4 regions of the Phyllobacterium sp. T2-21 genome follow, and region 1 is predicted to be linked to each of the others. Evidence: predicted binding sites of a transcription regulator. Region 1 holds the regulator's gene; each other region holds the start of a gene.

What was found. The regulator PhoB, encoded in region 1, activates phosphate uptake and scavenging genes when phosphate is short. The targets are predictions, from matches to a motif close to TGTCATNNANCTGTCAT.
Region 2: a site for PhoB is predicted at 1,086-1,102, ahead of ACZ5FP_RS02245 (DUF2794 domain-containing protein). Genes of this name have one in related genera too.
Region 3: a site for PhoB is predicted at 2,674-2,690, ahead of ACZ5FP_RS21290 (esterase-like activity of phytase family protein). Genes of this name have one in related genera too.
Region 4: a site for PhoB is predicted at 1,985-2,001, ahead of ugpB (sn-glycerol-3-phosphate ABC transporter substrate-binding protein UgpB). Genes of this name have one in related genera too.

Annotation. Positions count from the first base shown of each region.
Region 1 is NZ_AP027912.1:174,483-178,089, forward strand. It holds gene ACZ5FP_RS00875 (AAA family ATPase) at 1-207, shown strand, start outside; gene ACZ5FP_RS00880 (vWA domain-containing protein) at 287-1,477, shown strand; gene phoB (phosphate regulon transcriptional regulator PhoB) at 1,478-2,164, opposite strand; gene phoU (phosphate signaling complex protein PhoU) at 2,179-2,904, opposite strand; gene pstB (phosphate ABC transporter ATP-binding protein PstB) at 2,928-3,607, opposite strand, start outside.
Region 2 is NZ_AP027912.1:442,272-445,878, forward strand. It holds gene ACZ5FP_RS02240 (DUF1223 domain-containing protein) at 1-734, shown strand, start outside; gene ACZ5FP_RS02245 (DUF2794 domain-containing protein) at 1,130-1,501, shown strand; gene ACZ5FP_RS02250 (N-acetyltransferase family protein) at 1,508-2,056, opposite strand; gene ACZ5FP_RS02255 (Bax inhibitor-1/YccA family protein) at 2,156-2,932, opposite strand; gene ACZ5FP_RS02260 (ABC transporter permease) at 3,124-3,607, opposite strand, start outside.
Region 3 is NZ_AP027914.1:203,053-206,659, reverse strand. It holds gene ACZ5FP_RS21300 (hypothetical protein) at 105-299, opposite strand; gene ACZ5FP_RS21295 (SixA phosphatase family protein) at 451-969, opposite strand; gene ACZ5FP_RS21290 (esterase-like activity of phytase family protein) at 1,081-2,514, opposite strand; gene ACZ5FP_RS21285 (CYTH and CHAD domain-containing protein) at 2,818-3,607, shown strand, end outside.
Region 4 is NZ_AP027912.1:3,232,725-3,236,331, forward strand. It holds gene ACZ5FP_RS16150 (SIS domain-containing protein) at 1-75, shown strand, start outside; gene nagA (N-acetylglucosamine-6-phosphate deacetylase) at 72-1,241, shown strand; gene pncA (bifunctional nicotinamidase/pyrazinamidase) at 1,323-1,922, shown strand; gene ugpB (sn-glycerol-3-phosphate ABC transporter substrate-binding protein UgpB) at 2,085-3,395, shown strand; gene ugpA (sn-glycerol-3-phosphate ABC transporter permease UgpA) at 3,461-3,607, shown strand, end outside.

The DNA of each region.
Region 1 (3,607 bases):
CGCGATGTGCCCGGCCTGAAGAAGAAGCCGTCGACCTCCGAAGCGCTGGACTGGATCCGCCTGCTGGTTGCCGACGACATCGCCCCGGAAGATTTGCGCGCCGACCCGAAGAACGCCTTGCCGAAACTGCACGGCGCCCTGCTGAAGAACGAGCAGGACGTACACCTGTTCGAGCGGCTGGCCTTCATGGCGAGGAGGCAGGGATGATGCTCTCCGTCCGCCCCGGCACAAAGGGCCGGATCGGCGAACTGACGCCGTTCATCGACGACAATAAGCGGGTTTAGCCATGTTCCTCCCCTTCTTCCTCGAGCTCAAGGCGGCCAAGATTCCCGTATCGCTGCGGGAATATCTGACGTTGCTTGAGGGGCTGGATGCGGGGCTGGTGACCTATGATGTGGAAGGGTTCTACTATCTCGCCCGTTCCGCCCTGGTGAAGGACGAGCGCCATCTCGACCGTTTCGATCAGGTCTTCGGCCACGTGTTCAAGGGGCTGGAACTGCTCGGCGGCGAGAGCGGTGTCGACATTGCCAATCTGCCTGAGGAATGGTTGCGCCGGCTCGCCGAAAAGCACCTCACCGAAGAAGAGAAGAAGCTGATCGAGGCGCTGGGCGGTTTCGACAAGCTGATGGAAACCCTGCGCCAGCGGCTTGAGGAGCAGAAGGGCCGGCATCAGGGCGGCTCGAAGTGGATCGGCACGGCCGGAACCTCACCCTTCGGTGCCTATGGCTACAATCCCGAAGGCGTGCGCATCGGCCAGGACGAGGGCCGGCACGGCCGGGCGGTCAAGGTCTGGGACAAGCGTGAATTCAGGAATTTTGACGACAGTGTCGAGCTGGGCACCCGCAACATCAAGGTTGCTCTGAAACGGCTGCGCCGCTGGGTGCGCGAAGGCGCCGATGACGAGCTTGATCTTTCCGGCACCATCAGGTCAACCGCCGAACACGGCTATCTCGACGTGCAGACGCGGCCCGAACGGCGCAATCATGTCAAGCTGCTGATGTTCTTCGATGTGGGCGGCTCCATGGACGAGCATATCCGGATCGCCGAGGAACTGTTCTCCGCCGTCCGCTCGGAATTCAAGCACATGGAATATTTCTACTTCCACAACTGCCTCTACGAGGGTGTGTGGAAGGACAACCGCCGCCGCCATGCGGAACGCATACCGACGCTCGATCTCATCCATAAATACGGACCGGACTACAAGGTCATCTTCGTCGGGGATGCCGCCATGGCGCCCTACGAGGTTTCCCATGCGGGCGGATCGGTCGAGCACTGGAACCAGGAGGCGGGCGCGGTCTGGCTCGGCCGGGTGCTCGACCACTGGAAGAACGCCGCGTGGCTCAATCCGTCAAAGGAACAATATTGGGACTACACCGCCTCGACGGCAATGATCCGCAAGATTTTCGCGCATCGCATGTATCCCATGACCCTGGCGGGTATCGAGGGGGCGACGCGCGAACTCTCGCGCAGGCACTGACTACCCGAACGAATACCCCGCACCGCGCACGGTGCGGATCGGATCGATCGAGCGGCCGATATTGATGGCCTTGCGCAGCCGCCCGACATGCACGTCGACGGTACGGTCGTCCACGTAGATGTCTGCGCCCCAGACATTGTCCAGGAGCTGGCCGCGCGAGAACACCCGGCCGGGGGACTGCATCAGGAATTCCAGCAGGCGGAATTCGGTCGGCCCGAGCTTCAACTCGCGCTCCTTGCGGAACACGCGGTGCTGCTCGCGGTCGAGCTTCAGATCGCCGAAGCTGAGCACATGCGACAGCAGGCTCGGATTGACCCGGCGCAGCATGGCCTTGATGCGGGCAAGCAGTTCCGGGGTCGAGAACGGCTTGACCATGTAGTCATCAGCACCGGTGGCAAGGCCGCGCACCCGCTCGCTCTCTTCGCCGCGCGCCGTCAGCATGATGATCGGCAGGATTTCGGTCTCGCGCCGCGCCCGCAGACGGCGGCAGAGTTCGATGCCGGAAAGACCCGGCAGCATCCAGTCGAGAATGAGCAGATCCGGCACTTTTTCACGCAGCGCAATTTCCGCCTCGTCACCGCGTGCGATTGTCTCGACGACATAACCTTCGGCTTCAAGATTGTACCGGAGAAGGACGCTGAGCGCTTCCTCGTCTTCGACAACAGTGATTTTGGGAGCGATCGCCATTGCTGGAATCCTAATTAAGGCTGTCTGGCTTCATCGACGATGATGCTGTGGGTCTGGTCTTCCTTGGGCCGTTCGGCCGGAAGCTGGGCACCCGTCACGATGTAGTAGACCGTTTCAGCAATGTTCGTCGCATGGTCTCCGATGCGCTCGATATTCTTGGCGCAGAAGAGAAGGTGCGTGCAGGCGGAGATGTTGCGCGGGTCTTCCATCATGTAGGTCAGGAGTTCGCGGAACAGCGATGTGTACAGCGCATCGATTTCATCATCGCGCTCACGCACGATGTTGACCTGCTGCACGGAGCGTGTCGCATAGGCGTCGAGCACGTCCTTCAGCTGCGTCAGGGCGAGTTCCGCGATGGTCTGCAGGCCGCGATAGACCGACAGCGTCTGACGCGTATCGGTGACGGCGACAACGCGCTTGGCGATGTTCTTGCCGAGGTCGCCGACCCGTTCGAGGTCGGAGGAAATGCGGATGGCGCCGATGATCTCACGCAGATCGATCGCCATGGGCTGGCGCTTGCCGATGATGGTGATGGCCTTTTCGTCGATCTCGCGCTGTCCGGCATCGAGGATGAGATCGTCCGAAATGACGCGCTGGGCCAGCGCGTTGTCGGAGTTCACCATGGCGGTGACGGCCTGTTCGACCATGCGCTCGGCATGGCCGCCCATTTCGGCGATCTTGTGCGTCAGGAACTTCAGTTCGTCGTCATAGGAACGGACGGTATGCTGCGACTCGGTCATATTCTTATCCCTGTTTCCCGTGATTAGCCGAAGCGTCCGGTGATGTAGTCCTGCGTGCGCTTTTCCGTCGGATTGGTGAACATCATTTCCGTATCGCCCACCTCGACGAGGTTTCCGAGATGGAACATGGCGGTGCGCTGCGAAACGCGGGCCGCCTGCTGCATCGAATGGGTGACGATGACGATGGTGTAGTTCTGGCGCAGTTCGTCGATCAGTTCCTCGACCTTTGCCGTGGCAATCGGATCGAGCGCCGAGCAGGGTTCGTCCATCAGGATGACTTCCGGGCTGACGGCAATGGCGCGGGCGATGCACAGGCGCTGCTGCTGGCCACCGGAAAGGCCGGTACCGGCTTCATGCAGGCGGTCCTTGACCTCGTCGAACAGGCTGGCGCGGCGCAGGCTCTTCTCGACGATTTCCTCCAGCTCATGCCGGTTCTTGGCAAGACCATGGATGCGCGGGCCATAGGCCACATTCTCGAAAATGGACTTCGGGAACGGATTGGGTTTCTGGAAAACCATGCCGACGCGAGCGCGCAGCTCGACCACGTCGATCTTCGGATTGTAGATATCCTCGTCATCGAGCGTGATCTTGCCGCCGATCTTGCAGCCTTCGATCGTGTCGTTCATGCGGTTGAGCGAGCGCAGGAAGGTCGACTTGCCGCAACCGGACGGGCCGATCAGCGCCGTCACCATCTTTTCCGGCA
Region 2 (3,607 bases), 270 kb from region 1:
CCTGCCCGCTCCTTGTAGCGGCGGGGTTCACGTGGCCGGTTTATGCCGGGAGCATCGGCACGAAACCAGATGGCGTGGTTGAGCTTTATACCTCGCAGGGCTGCGGCTCATGTCCACCAGCCGATGCCGTCCTCAAGCAGTTGGTCGCGGAAGGGAAAGTCGTCGCACTGGCCTTCCATGTTGACTATTGGGATTATCGCGGGTGGGTGGATAATCTTGCGCTGCCCGAAAACACCGCGCGGCAGAATGCCTATCGCAAGGCACTTGGACTGACAGGTGTTTACACACCGCAGGCAATCCTCAATGGCCGCGAGCATGTAAACGGTCAGGACGGCGCTAAAATCCGGCGCCGAATCGATGAGATGCGCAATGGTGATTCTGGACTGACAATTCCCGTATCGATCGAAAAAACCTCTCCGGATCGCCTGGTCATCAATATTGGTGAGGGGGCTGCCGCAAAAAATCCTGTGCGCGTTCTTCTCGCCTATTTCAACAAGGAAACCATTGTTTCCATACCCGATGGCGAGAACGGCGGGCGCAATGTCAGCTACGCCAACAGCGTCCGCGCAATGGAAACGGTTGGCATGTGGGATGGCAAATCGCAGAAGATCGAAATTCCGCTGACCGAGATTGCCAGCAAGAAGGCTTCCGGCTGCGCTGTCCTGTTGCAGGAAATGCTTGGTGAAGGCAAACCGGGGCCTATCATTGGCGCCTCGATCATGACAAAGCCCTGATTATAAAGAGCATTTCTGCAGGCAAGAAAAAAGGCTGGTAAAACCAGCCTGAAGTCTTGGGGCTTGTTGCCATTGAGAGACTGAATGGTTCGGCCAGAACAGCCCGTTTGGGCGGGGGGCTTGGGGTATCGGACCGCTCAAGACCGAACCGTCTCAGACAACGGGCTGAAGGTGGGTCTGAAATCCGGCGGCAATGCGAGTGCAACATGGCGAAACTGTGGCCAGACATCACCAATGGAAACAGGGCGTATTCCTTTGTGAAAGGCACAATGGCAACGACATTTTTGCGTTCAATTGCGCGCGCCCTGACACTTACAGGCTTGTAAATGCGGGCGGAACAGGTCACCCTTCTGTCATCCAGTTGTCATACGGCAAATCTAAGGGCGGATTGATTGATGGACAGCAATGCAGGTGGCGACGAATCGCAACAGCAGGCGAAACTCATTTCACTCTCCGGCGCACATGATCTCCCCGTTACATTCAATCGGCGGGAACTTGATCAAATCCTCAGAATATACGGCTTCATGGTTTCAGCAGGCGAATGGCGCGATTATGCCATTGACCATCTGAATGACCGGGCTGTGTTTTCTGTGTTTCGCCGAACCAGTGAAGTGCCGATGTTCCGGATCGAGAAAAATCCGCGGCTGGCCCGCAAGCAAGGCGCCTATAGCGTGATTGCCGCGAGCGGTCTTATTCTCAAGCGCGGCACGGAACTCGACAGGGTACTCAGGATATTCGACAAATCGCTGCAGGTCGTGCGGAGCTAAAGCTGCTCAACCTCTCAAAGGTGCCGGCCCCGGGAGGGTCGTGGTCCCGCCATTCATATCAAGCTGCATGAGAACCGTATCCAGCCAGCGGCCATGCTTGAAACCCGATCCTTCAATGGTGCCGCAATGCCTGAAACCGCAACTGGTATGCAGGCGCACAGACGCTGACGCAGCGTGACCATCGCCGATAACAGCGATGAACTGGCGAAATCCAAGCGCCGTGCAATCGATGATCAAGCGTTGAAGCAGGGCTTTGCCCATGCCTTTGCCCTTGGCCTGCGGCGCAATGTAGATCGAATCCTCGACACTCCACCAATAGGCCGGGCGGGTACGGAAATAACTGGCATAGGCGTAGCCGCTCACGATGCCGTCAATCTCGGCCACGCTGTAGGGGAAACCATCACTGGTGATCGTATGGAACCGCTTGGTCATCTCCGCCGGCGCGGGCGGCTCGATCTCGTAGGTGGCCGTACCGTGCAGAACCGCATCGCGATAGATTGCGGTGATAGCGGGCAGGTCAGTGAGCTGTGCCGGGCGGATATGAATGCTGGTCATGACCGCAATCGATCGCAAAAATATCGGATGAATGCAATGCCGCCAAGAAAAAGGGCAGCGTTTCCGCTGCCCATTTTCACTCGTTCATAACGTCCAGGATCAGTTGCGATTGCCGAGGAACTGCAACAGGAACATGAACATGTTGATGAAGTCGAGATAGAGGCGCAGCGCACCCATGATCGCCTTGCGGCCATAGGTGTCCGAGCTGTCGCCTTCATAGTACATTTCCTTGATGCTCTGGGTGTCATAGGCCGTCAGACCTGCAAAGACCAGAACGCCGATCGCAGAGATTGCAAACTGCAAAGCACTGGACTGCAGGAAGATGTTGACCACACCGGCAAGGAGAATGCCGATCAGACCCATGAACAGGAACGAACCCATTCCGGAGAGATCGCGCTTCGTCGTGTAGCCGTAGAGCGACAGCGCACCAAAGGATGCAGCGGTGATGAAGAATGTCTGCACGATGCTTCCCGACGTATAGACAAGGAAGATCGAAGACAGAGAAACACCGACGAGCGCTGCATAAACCCAGAAGGTTGTCTGGGCCGCCGAAACGCTCATTTTCTCAATGCGGAAGCTCAAGAAGAACACCGCAGCGAGCGGTGCGAGCATAACAACCCAACGCAGGGGCGAGCCGTAAAGCGCCACGCCAAGGCTGGTCAGCATCTTGCCATTCGGCAATTGATGCGCGGCAAGTGATGCGTCATTGGTGGTTGCGAGATAAACAATTGCAAGCGCGGCAAGACCGGTCACTGCGAGACCGATCCCCATCAGATTGTAGACCTTCAGCATGTAGCTGCGTAGACCTTGATCGATCCCCGCGTCCACACGCACTCCGGCCGATGTACGGGCCTGGATGTTGCGATAGTCAGCCATGGTTTTCCTCATTGCTTCGTCCCGTCGGGTGTCGGGGGTTATTCCCAGGCGCCGCTGGCGGGACCCCAGCATGCCTTGCGGTGAATTATGGGGATTCAGCAGGGCGATAACAAGACCTGTTTCACTCAAGATCGCGTGTTTGGCAGGCAAATGCGGGCAAAATGCTCGCATATTACGCTTTTTTAACGATTTCAGAGGTTTCGCAGGATCGGAGCCGCCTTTTGACCAAGGATTCTCCAGGTTCCCGCAAGGCCAAATCCGACGGTCAGAACCAACGCCAGGACCAGCGTGGAAACGGCCACTTCCGGCTGGAATGATGCAGGCAGCTTCATCACCCGTACAACCACATACCAGGCCGCCAATCCGCCAGCCAGGAGCGCGAAAGTTGCTGTCGCCAGCCCCAGAATGACATATTCGTAACTGAACGCCTTGATCAGAGTGCGCCGCGTGGCGCCAAGAGTTTTCAGGACCACCGCGTCATGCACGCGGGCGCGGTTGCCAGCCGCAAGCGCGCCGCCGAGCACAAGGATGGAGGCGATCAAAGCCACCGACGCCGCGGCGCGGATCGCAACCGCCAGCTGTCCGACCAGCTCATTGGCAATGCTAATGGCATCCTTCACCCGCACGGACGTGACGGCAGGAAAAGCCCGGGTCACATCACGCATGACCGTGGCC
Region 3 (3,607 bases), on a different replicon from region 1:
TTCCGAGAATGAACGGAATAACGCGCGGCGTGGCAAGCATTATCTTGCTGGCTTGCCACGATTTCATCCGCCAGGGGAAGCTGTTTCGTGATGCGCGCGGAGGCCTATTTGACCTTGCCGAATTTGATGGGCTTGCCGTCAGGGTCCGAAAGCGCCGTCTTGATCGCATTGAGGAATGCTTCGGGATTGTCGATGGAAATGTTGACGCTCTTGGCTTCCTTGAACGGGTTGAGGCCCGAAAGCTTGAGGTTGGCGGTTTCCTCTTCGTACCTGATTTCCTGAAGTTCTCTAAGGCGCATCCTGACGTCCAATCGCGGTTTGCAGTGAATGGTCCTGTCACATATTCGAAAAATGATTGTCATAATCAACAGCTGAAAGTTGAAATGACCGCCTCAGTGCTGCAATTTTGGCGCATGAACGCCCGTGGAATCGGGGTTTGGGCGAATGGCCTCACCCGTGGCCGATTGTCCTCGGTGTCACAAACCGTTCCAGTTCCCCGGATTGATCAGCAAGATCGGACCAGCGCCTGGCGGTGAAATCGATGACGGCTAGTCCCGCCGTGGGGTATTTCTGCCGGAGGCGGGTGAGATCGGACTCCCGTCCCTTACCGGCGACCCGAAGGGCTGCATCGTGCAACCCCGGATTATGGCCGACAACCAGCAATGTCCCGATCCCTGGCTCCACCGCTCTGACGACATCCAGAATCACCCGCGCGGGCGCCTCGTAGATACGCGGCTCCTCCAGCCAGCCTATACCGTCTCCGATGACGGGACGCAGCAGTTCCCATGTCTCCTGTGTCCGCCGTGCCGTGGAGATAAGGGCGAGATCCGGTATGAGCCCTTCCCCGGCCATATATCGGGCCATCAGGGAGCCGGCCCGGCGGCCGCGTTCAGCAAGCGGGCGGTCGTGGTCGTCAACACCATCCGGCCAGTCCGATTTGGCGTGGCGAAGCAGGAGAAGTCGCAGCATCTGTTTTGCTCCATGGGCACTCAGCTCACCCGATCATATAACATGAACGGGAATGCATGGAGGCTGGTATCATCGGAGAGAGCAATCCTCTCCGATGACAAGTCGAACGGATTACTTATGCAGTCCGGGAATGGTGACCTGAAACACCTGGAACATGGTGTCGACATCGGCACCGCCCTCGGCCTTGTAGCTCGCGCCGACCTGAAAGCCGTCCTGGGTCAGGAAGTCATTGTCGTTGCCGACGAAAAGGAAATAGTCGTCCGGCAGCTTGGGATCGAGGACGCTGACAAGTGCCATAGCTTCCCATTTTTCCGACAGGTTGTTGCGGTCATTGGGCGCACCGTTGTGCAGGCCGAAGCGCGACAGGTTCGCATTGTCATTGATATCAATGAAGGGGGTCAGTGTTGCCGGTGTAACAGAGGGGTCGACAATGCCCTTGGGTGCAACGGCCTTGTCGGCATCGAAGGCACTTCCGGCGATATCGGTGGCCGCCGAGGTGTCGACGACGGCGATGTTGCGGTAGAGCGACGTGTCGCCGTCAAGGCCATAACCATTGCCGCTGTCGCGTGCCAGCATCAGGAATGCCTTGTCGGACAAAGCCACGATCTCGCTCTGCGCTGCTACAGCCTTCTTGCCCTTGGCATTGGTGAAGACGGGAAGCGGCACGACATATTCATGCACCAGCTTCAGATGGGCCGGATCGGCCGCGTCATAGACGAGGGCGCGGGTGTTCTGGCGGGTCGAACTGGAATCGCCGCCATCCTGCCGCGCGGCCGACTGGAGAACGGCGATCAGGAACTTGCCGTCGGGCGTCAGTGCCATGCCTTCCAGGCCCTGATTGTTCTGGCGGCCGGTATCGGGATCCTTCGGATCGGGCGCCTGTGCGCCGGGCCCCGGATTGTTGGATGAGAAATTCGCCTTGCCATGGCGCATGGGAACCAGCGCTGCCGGAGGCTGGGTTGCCGACATCATGCGGCCCTCGGCGGAAAAGCGGTAAATATTCGGTCCATACTCGTCGCTGATGAGCATCGTGCCATCGGCGAGGCGGACGATTGCCTCATTGTCCAGGGATATCTTGCCATTGACGGCCTGCGGCAGCATGGGAAAATCCCCGGCAGCGGCGCGAACATCGGACTGCGGGTCGAGGCCGGTTGTATCGGTGCCCTTGTCGTCCACCAGCAGCAACGTGTCGGTGAGTGCGGCCTCGACGCCGCTCTGCTGCTTGTCGGCGGACGGTGTTGCGCCGGGCGCCACCGGCGTGAACCGGATCGACAGCATGTTGAGGCGGGGGCGGTAGTCGGTTGTACCCGCCACATTGTAACCGCGGTCGGGCAGGAGCAGCATCGTGCCCTTGTAGCTGTCGCCATCGCGGCTCCACTCGGCCGGGTTCATCGCCATGCCCGAGCCGGAACCGAAGGTTTCGCCGAATTTGTCGCGCTGATTGGCCGGAATCCGTCCAACGCCGACCAGCCCCTTATTGACGAGCGTTGCACCGCTGATCGCAACCGAATTATCGGCAAAGGCTGCGGCCGGAAGTATGGCCATGGAGGTTGCAAGCAAACGCAACAGGATTGACGGCAGATGGCGCATGGAAAAATCCTTTGACAAGACAGTGTGGCGGGTGGTCTCGGGGTCGATCTTGGGAAGAGACCATCCCCCGGAATCGCGCAAGGAGACCTTTCCGGTAGGGTCTAGAACCGGAATGTAATACGCACATGACAGCGGCGACGGCCCTGGGTCCCGCTGGCCATCAGCCGGCAACCCGGCTCAACAATATTTGCGCTACCAAGACGGCGCACACGCGATAGTATAGTCCGTGCAACGGGATGATCGACGGGAGCGGACGGAATGGCTGGAGTTTCGGTTCACGGAACGGAGGACGGTGCGGGCGCCGGGACTGCTGCCGTTCCGCCGCGTGCCCCTGTCGAGATCGAGTTGAAGCTGCGGGCACCCGTGGGCATGCTCGATGAAATTCGCGCCTCCGCAGCGGTTCAGCAGGCTGCCCGCAACAAGGGCTTGATCCGGCGGCTTGATGCCACCTATTACGACACCTCCGATCACCGGCTGTTTGCGGCGGGATTGTCGCTGCGTGTCCGGCGTGAGGGCCGTCAACATGTGCAGACGGTCAAGCGGGCAGCGGATCACGGTTCTCTGCAACGCAACGAGTGGGAGACGGTGGTGAGCGGCATGGCGCCCGACCTTGCTCTGCTGCCGCTTGCCGACATCGGCGCGCCTTTGGACGGAATGACGGCGGATGAGTTGGCACCGGTTTTTGCGACCAGAGTCCGGCGGCATCTGCTGATGCTCGACCATCAGGACGCCCGGATCGAACTTGCGCTTGATGACGGCGTCATTGAATTCGGCGCAACGCGCGTGCCGCTGTCGGAAGTCGAACTTGAGCTGAAGCAGGGGAAAGTCGCGGCGCTCTATCAGTTCGGTCTCAATTTGATGGATGTTGCGCCGCTTTGCCTGGAAACGCAGAGCAAATCGGCGCGGGGCTATGCGCTGGCGCTTGGCGATGAACCATCGGCCGTCAAGGCGGCACCGTCCGGCTTCGTCAGGTCTGATACGGTCGATGAGGCGATTGCCAAGCTTCTGACCAATTGCCAGCAGCAGATCGTGGCCAATCTTAGCGCCA
Region 4 (3,607 bases), 610 kb from region 1:
GAAGATTTCGCCCGCAGCCGCGGATTGAATCCGGACGAGCCACCGCATTTGAGAAAAGTGACTGAAACAATATGAGCACTGTCTATGCACTGACCGGCGCCGACATTTTTGACGGCGAAACCTGGCATGCCGGTTCGGCAATTCTCGTCGATGCGGGCACCATCACCGGTATCGTTGCCCAGGCGGACATCCCTGCGGATGTTCGCCGGGTCGCGCTCAACGGCGGCAAGCTTGTGCCCGGTTTCATCGACGTGCAGGTGAATGGCGGCGGCGGCGTTCTTCTGAACGACGGCCCGAGCGTCGAGGCGATCAGGACCATCTGCCAGGCGCATTTCGCCTTCGGCACGACGGCCCTCCTGCCAACCCTGATCACCGACACCCCCGCCATCACCAATGCGGCGATTGCCGCCGGCAAGGCGGCGGCGCTGGAAAAAGTCACCGGATTTATCGGCCTGCATCTCGAAGGGCCGCACCTTTCCGTCTCGCACAAGGGCACGCACGATCCCGCGCTCATCCGCCCGATGGAGGACAGCGATCTCGTGGCGATCGTGGAAGCCGTGCAGGCACTGCCGGTACTGCTCACCACCGTCGCCCCGGAGACCGTTCCCGTCGACAAGATCAAGGCCATGGTCGATGCGGGCGTCATCGTCAGCATCGGCCACAGCGGCGCAACTTATGAAACGGCGGTCGCGGCCAAGGATGCCGGCGCGTCCATGGCAACCCATCTTTTCAATGCCATGAGCCAGCTCGGGAACCGCAGCCCCGGCGTTGTCGGCGCCATCCTTGAAACCGGCGAACTGTCGGCGGGGCTGATTGCCGACGGTTTCCACGTCAGCAAGGCCTCGATGGCGATTGCCCTGCGTGCCAAGCAGGGTCCGGCCAGGATTTTTCTCGTGACCGACGCCATGTCGACCATCGGCACGGATATCACCACCTTCACGCTGAACGGACGGACGATCCGCCGGCATGACGGCCGCCTGACGCTCGAAGACGGCACGCTGGCGGGAGCCGATCTCGACATGATTTCGGCAGTCCGCTTCGTCCATCGCGAGCTTGGGCTGGACCTGGAGGAAGCCCTGCGGATGGCCTCGCTCTATCCCGCCGAGAGCATCCGGGTCGATCATCGCTACGGGCGCATCGGCACCGGATATGTCGCCAATATCGTGCACCTCGATGATGCGCTTGACGTCGATCACGTCTGGATCGACGGCGATCTGCATTACGCCCGAAACCCGAGTTGACGACTTTCTCCGATTGTCCATACTGCCATCCCTAGTGGAACGAATTTGACATTCGGACCACCGGACAATCGGAGAAATAAAATGGCTGGGGATGCGCTTGTCGTCATCGATGTGCAGAACGATTTTTGCCCGGGCGGTACACTGGCCGTGGATGGCGGAAGCGAAATCGTCCCGATCATCAACAAACTGATCATCCGGTTCGATCACGTCATCCTGACGCAGGACTGGCACCCGGCCGGCCATTCGAGCTTCGCTTTCTCCCATCCCGGCAAGGCGCCCTTCGACACGGTGAAAATGCCCTACGGCGACCAGACGCTGTGGCCGGACCATTGCATTCAGGGCACACCGGGCGCCGATTTCCATGCGGATCTGCAGTGGACCAAGGCCGAACTGATCATCCGCAAGGGCTTCCGTCCCCACATCGACAGCTACTCGGCGTTTTTCGAGAACGACCGCAAGACCCCGACCGGCCTTGCCGGCTACCTGCGCGAGCGCGGCATCACCAATGTGACCTTTGTCGGGCTGGCGACAGACTATTGCGTCGCCTACTCCGCGCTGGATGCGGTGGCGCACGGTTTTACCGCCGATGTGCTGCTCGATGCCTGCCGCGCCATCGACATGGGCGGGTCACTGGCCGCCATGGTCGCGAATATGCGCAAGGCCGGCGTCACCCTCATCTGACCGGCGCAAAAGTGAACAGCTGAGCATTTTTTCCACAGGCGTTAACCCAGACATTCGACCAAAGTCATAAAACTGTTGTTTCTCTGTCACATAATGAGGATAGTGCCCATAAGCGCATCCAATAAGCGTGTTCCTAACGACGCCTCATTATGGGAGACATACATGACATTTCGCGGCACTTCGCTCAGCCTTGCGCTCGGACTTATCCTCGCATCGTCCACTTCATCCTTTGCCGTCACCGAAATCAGCTGGTGGCACGCCATGACCGGTGCCAACAACGAGGTTGTTGAAACCCTGTCGAAGGAATTCAACGAAAGCCAGAGCGACTACAAGGTCGTTCCAGTGTTCAAAGGCACCTATCCGGAAACGTTGAACGCCGGCATTGCCGCGTTCCGTGCCAAGCAGGCCCCGCATATCATGCAGGTATTCGACGCCGGAACCGGCGTCATGATGGGCGCCGAGGGCGCCATCAAGCCGGTGGCCGACATTCTCTCGATGGGCGGCGCAAAGTTCGACAAGAGCCTCTATCTGCCGGGCATCGTTGCCTATTATTCCAAGCCGGACGGCACGATGCTGTCCTTCCCCTACAACAGCTCCTCGCCAATCCTTTACTACAACAAGGATATCTTCAAGAAGGCCGGGCTGGATGAAAACAACCCGCCAAAAACCTGGCCGGAAGTCTGGGAAGCCGCCAAGAAGATCAAGACCAGCGGCGCAGCCAAATGCGGCTATACCTCGACATGGCTGACATGGATCCACACGGAAAACTTTGCCGCCTGGAACAATGTCTCCTACGGCACCAATGAAAACGGCATTGCCGGAACCGATGTCGAACTGAAGATCAACGCGCCGATCTATGTCAAACACTTCCAGGAACTGGCTGACCTCGCCAAGGATGGCACCTTCCGTTACGGCGGGCGCACATCCGAAGCCAAGCCGCTGTTCCTGTCGGGCGAATGCGGCATCTTCACCGAATCCTCCGGCGGCCTGGGCGATGTGGTCAAATCGGGCATGAACTACGGCACCGGCCAGCTTCCCTATGACCCCGATGCCAAGGGTGCACCGCAGAACACGACACCGGGCGGCGCCAGCCTCTGGGTGTTCGCCGGCAAGTCCGACGCGGAATACAAGGGCGTTGCCGCCTTCTTCACTTTCCTGTCGCGCACCGACATCCAGGCCCGCCTGCACCAGGTATCCGGCTATCTGCCGGTGACCCTTGCCGCCTATGAGGACACCAAGAAGTCCGGTTTCTACGACAAGAACCCTGCCCGCGAAATTCCGATCAAGCAGATGATGGGCAAGGCGCCGACGGAAAACTCCAAGGGCGTCCGCCTGCCGAACCTGCCGCAGGTGCGTGATATCGAGAACGAAGAGTTCGAGAACATGCTCTCCGGCAAGCAGACCGCCCAGCAGGCGCTCGACAATGCCGTCAAGCGCGGCAATGCAGCCATCAAACAGGCGAACGGCCAGTAAGAGCCGGTTCATGAACGCCCCGTCCGCATGTCTTGCGGACGGGGCTCTTTTCAAGAGGGGCAATCATGGCATCGTCAACGCGTGTCACTTTTCCGAACAAGGTCCTGCCATATCTGCTGCTGGCGCCGCAGCTTGCCATCACGATTGTCTTTTTCTACTGGCCCGCGTCCCAGGCCATCCGCCAGTCGGTGCTGCGCGAGGATCCGTTCGGC